2 regions of the Streptomyces sp. NPDC051921 genome follow, and region 2 is predicted to be linked to the other one. Evidence: predicted binding sites of a transcription regulator. Region 2 holds the regulator's gene; the other holds the start of a gene.
The links. The regulator HrcA, encoded in region 2, represses chaperone genes, less so after heat shock. The targets are predictions, from matches to a motif close to TTNGCACTCNGNNNNNCNGAGTGCNAA.
Positions count from the first base shown of each region.

Region 1: the regulator HrcA is predicted to act here: its motif matches at 1,541-1,567, upstream of groL (chaperonin GroEL).

Region 1 covers NZ_JBFAXU010000023.1:130,508-132,963, reverse strand. Annotated here, with positions in the region: gene groL (chaperonin GroEL) at 1-1,375, opposite strand, end outside; gene AB0M16_RS27955 (cold-shock protein) at 1,721-1,924, opposite strand; gene AB0M16_RS27950 (MoaD/ThiS family protein) at 2,339-2,456, opposite strand, start outside.
Region 2 covers NZ_JBFAXU010000004.1:402,779-405,234, forward strand. Annotated here, with positions in the region: gene AB0M16_RS08425 (MBL fold metallo-hydrolase) at 1-298, opposite strand, end outside; gene hrcA (heat-inducible transcriptional repressor HrcA) at 447-1,466, shown strand; gene dnaJ (molecular chaperone DnaJ) at 1,467-2,456, shown strand, end outside.

The DNA.
Region 1 (2,456 bases), on a different contig from region 2:
CCTCGAGACCACCGTTGACGGCGATCTGCTTCAGCGGGGCCTCCAGGGCCAGCTTGACGGCGTTGGCACCGGTGGCCTCGTCGCCGTCCAGCTCCAGCTTCTCGAAGACCGCGGAGGCCTGCAGCAGGGCCACGCCACCACCGGCGACGATGCCCTCCTCGACGGCCGCCTTCGCGTTGCGAACGGCGTCCTCGATGCGGTGCTTGCGCTCCTTGAGCTCGACCTCGGTCGCGGCACCGGCCTTGATGACGGCGACGCCACCGGCGAGCTTCGCCAGGCGCTCCTGGAGCTTCTCGCGGTCGTAGTCCGAGTCGGAGTTCTCGATCTCGGCGCGGATCTGGTTCACGCGACCGGCGACCTGCTCGCTGTCACCGGCACCGTCGACGATGGTGGTCTCGTCCTTGGTGATGACGACCTTGCGGGCGCGGCCCAGCAGGTCCAGGCCGGCGTTCTCGAGCTTGAGACCGACCTCCTCGGAGATGACCGTGCCGCCGGTGAGGATGGCGATGTCGTTCAGCATGGCCTTGCGGCGGTCGCCGAAGCCCGGGGCCTTGACGGCGACGGACTTGAAGGTGCCACGGATCTTGTTGACGACCAGGGTCGACAGGGCCTCGCCCTCGACGTCCTCGGCGATGATCAGCAGCGGCTTGCCCGACTGCATGACCTTCTCGAGGAGCGGGAGCAGGTCCTTCACCGAGGAGACCTTGGAGTTGACGATGAGGATGTACGGGTCCTCGAGCGCGGCCTCCATGCGCTCCATGTCGGTCGCGAAGTACGCCGAGATGTAGCCCTTGTCGAAGCGCATACCCTCGGTGAGCTCCAGCTCCAGACCGAAGGTCTGGGACTCCTCGACGGTGATGACGCCTTCCTTGCCGACCTTGTCCATGGCCTCGGCGATGAGCTCGCCGATCTGGGTGTCGGCGGCGGAGATGGAGGCGGTGGAGGCGATCTGCTCCTTCGTCTCGACCTCCTTCGCCTGGTCGAGCAGCGCACCGGAGACGGCCTCGACGGCCTTCTCGATGCCGCGCTTGAGGGCCATCGGGTTGGCGCCGGCGGCGACGTTGCGCAGGCCCTCACGGACCAGCGCCTGGGCGAGAACGGTGGCGGTGGTCGTACCGTCGCCGGCGACGTCGTCCGTCTTCTTGGCGACTTCCTTGACCAGCTCGGCGCCGATCTTCTCGTACGGGTCCTCGAGCTCGATCTCCTTGGCGATGGAGACACCATCGTTGGTGATCGTGGGGGCGCCCCACTTCTTCTCGAGGACGACGTTGCGACCCTTGGGGCCGAGGGTGACCTTGACGGCGTCAGCGAGCTGGTTCATGCCGCGCTCGAGACCGCGCCGGGCCTCCTCGTCGAACGCGATGATCTTGGCCATGTGAAGTGGTCCTCCCGGACATGGGGTGGATAACGCTCCAGGACCGCGCCGACGCCCGCGACGGACGGCCTCCGTGCTCCTCGTGGTTCCTTGCCCCACTCGGTCGGCGACCTCGTCTGCCCGATCCTCGTAGCACTCTCACCTTCAGAGTGCTAACGCCAATGATTAGCACTCGCCCTAGGAGAGTGCAAGCGACTCAGGGGGATCCGCCACCCTCCGGCCATCTGTCGGCGCACGCGCGCCACACGCGCGGGCGCACGCGCCCGAGCACGCGCGAGGGGCCCGCATCCCCACCGGGATGCGGGCCCCTCGACGGAAGTGCGTCGGTGGCCGATCGCGCCGCGCTCAGACGGCGAGCTTGACCATGTCCGCCTGCGGACCCTTCTGGCCCTGCGAGATCTCGAACTCGACCCGCTGACCCTCTTCGAGGGTGCGGTATCCGTCCATCTGGATCGCGCTGTAGTGGACGAAAACATCCGCACCACCGTCGACCGCGATGAAGCCGTAGCCCTTCTCCGCGTTGAACCACTTGACGGTGCCCTGAGCCATGCCTAACTCCCCTATTACTGGCCCTTGCGCGGGGCCGCACTTCGCGGACCCGGGTCAGACCCTGCGCCGGAACGCGTCGACCGCGGCTGAATGTATCTGCCCAACTGCCCTCTGCAACAGGTCAATCGGACGAGAATTCTGGGCACGGCCGAAAGGGGAATTGGGGAGAATCCCCGGAATTCCGGGGCAAGTCGGGCCCGGCAAAACGCGCAGAAGGTACACAAGGCGCGGGCACATTGGCTACTTCTTGCCGTGCGGAGACGCATTCTCATATGCGCCTGGCATGAGCAGCGGAGGGGACTTCCCCAACTCTACCGCGCTCAACCATGCAGAATTGCCCCTTCCGCTTCTTCTTGCGGAAGGGGCAATTCAGGTACTGCGGGTACTCGTGGGTACGGCTCGGCCGCGCTCGGCTCAGCAGCCGCCGGCGACGGCCGGGATGATGGAGACGCCCGCGCCGTCCGGCGTCGCGGTCTCCAGGCCCTGCTCGAAGCGCACGTCGTCGTCGTTCACGTACACGTTGACGAAGCGG
Region 2 (2,456 bases):
GCAGCGCGTCCACACCGACCGCGCCGAACACCTCGACCCCCGCGAAGACGGCCGTGCCCAGCACATGGTCGAAGTGCGGATGGCTCAGTGCGACATGCGTCACCCTCCGGCGGCCCGTGAGTGCCGTCACCTGGGCGCGCAGCTCGGCACCCTGCGCGAGGGTGCCGCCCGTGTCGTACAGCAGCACCGCGTCCCGCCCGACGACCAGGCCCACCGTGGCGTCCCAGCCCGGCAGCCGGCGCCTGCCGACCCCGTCCCCGAGCCGCTCCCAGTCGTACGCTTCCCAGTCCAGGTCCATGGCGTGACGCTAACCGCTCCGACCCCGCCTCCTTGCCAGGAGCGATGTCGGCCGCCGTACACTGGCCGGGGGATTCCTGGCACTCGGGCAGGGCGAGTGCCAAAAGCGGAGCAACCGGAAACCGGATCGACAGCTGGAGGTGCGCGCGATGCTCAGCGAACGCAGACTCGAGGTGCTGCGCGCCATCGTCCAGGACTACGTCGGGACGGAGGAGCCGGTCGGCTCCAAGGCGTTGACCGAGCGGCACAAGCTCGGCGTGTCGCCCGCCACCGTGCGCAACGACATGGCCGTCCTGGAGGAGGAGGGCTTCATCGCCCAGCCTCACACCAGTGCCGGCCGCATCCCCACCGACAAGGGCTACCGCCTCTTCGTGGACCGGCTCGCGGGCGTCAAGCCGCTGTCGACCCCGGAGCGGCGGGCGATCCACAACTTCCTCGACGGAGCCGTCGACCTCGACGACGTCGTCGGCCGCACGGTCCGGCTGCTCGCGCAGCTGACCCGGCAGGTCGCCGTCGTGCAGTACCCCTCGCTGACCCGTTCGACGGTCCGGCACGTGGAACTGCTGTCGCTGGCTCCCGCCCGGCTGATGCTGGTGCTCATCACCGACACCGGCCGGGTCGAGCAGCGCGTGATCGACTGCCCGGCGCCCTTCGGCGAGACCTCCCTGGCCGACCTGCGGGCCCGGCTCAACAGCCGGGTCGTCGGCCGCCGGTTCGCCGACGTGCCGCAGCTGGTGCAGGACCTGCCGGACTCCTTCGAGGAGATCGAGGACCGCGGCACGGTCTCGACCGTGCTCGCGACCCTCCTCGAGACCCTCGTGGAGGAGCAGGAGGAGCGGCTCATGATCGGCGGCACCGCCAATCTGACCCGCTTCGGACACGACTTCCCCCTGACGATCAGGCCCGTGCTGGAAGCCCTCGAGGAGCAGGTCGTGCTCCTCAAGCTGCTCGGCGAGGCCAAGGAGTCGGGCATGACCGTACGCATCGGGCACGAGAACGCCCACGAGGGGCTGACGTCCACGTCGGTCGTCTCGGTCGGCTACGGTTCCGGCGGCGAGGCAGTCGCCAAACTCGGCGTGGTCGGACCGACCCGCATGGACTACCCCGGAACGATGGGAGCGGTACGCGCAGTGGCACGTTACGTCGGACAGATCCTGGCGGAGTCGTAAGTGGCCACCGACTACTACGCCGTACTGGGCGTACGCCGCGACGCGTCGCAGGACGAGATCAAGAAGGCCTTCCGCCGTCTCGCCCGTGAGCTTCACCCGGACGTGAACCCGGACCCGAAGACGCAGGAGCGGTTCAAGGAGATCAACGCCGCTTACGAGGTGCTCTCGGACCCGCAGAAGAAGCAGGTCTACGACCTCGGCGGCGACCCGCTGTCCGCCTCCGGCGGCGCGGGCGGCGCGGGCGGCTTCGGTGCGGGCGGCTTCGGGAACTTCTCGGACATCATGGACGCCTTCTTCGGTACGGCGTCCCAGCGCGGCCCGCGCTCGCGCACCCGGCGCGGCCAGGACGCGATGATCCGCCTGGAGGTCACCCTCGACGAGGCGGCCTTCGGCACCACCAAGGACATCCAGGTCGACACGGCCGTCGTCTGCACCACCTGTTCCGGTGAGGGCGCCGCACCCGGCACCACCGCGCAGACCTGTGACATGTGCCGCGGCCGTGGTGAGGTCTCCCAGGTCACCCGGTCCTTCCTGGGCCAGGTCATGACCTCCCGGCCCTGCCCGCAGTGCCAGGGCTTCGGCACCGTCGTCCCGACCCCGTGCCCCGAGTGCGCGGGCGACGGGCGCGTCCGGTCGCGCCGTACGCTCACGGTCAAGATCCCGGCCGGTGTCGACAACGGCACCCGCATCCAGCTCGCGGGCGAGGGCGAGGTCGGCCCCGGCGGCGGCCCCGCCGGCGACCTGTACGTCGAGATCCACGAGGTCCCGCACGAGGTCTTCCAGCGGCGTGGCGACGACCTGCACTGCACGGTCACCATCCCGATGACGGCGGCCGCGCTCGGCACGAAGGTGCAGCTGCAGACGCTGGACGGCCTGGAGGACGTCGACATCCGCCCGGGCACCCAGTCCGGCCAGTCGATCCCGCTGCACGGCCGCGGCGTCACGCACCTGCGCGGCAACGGGCGGGGCGACCTGATCGTCCACGTCGAG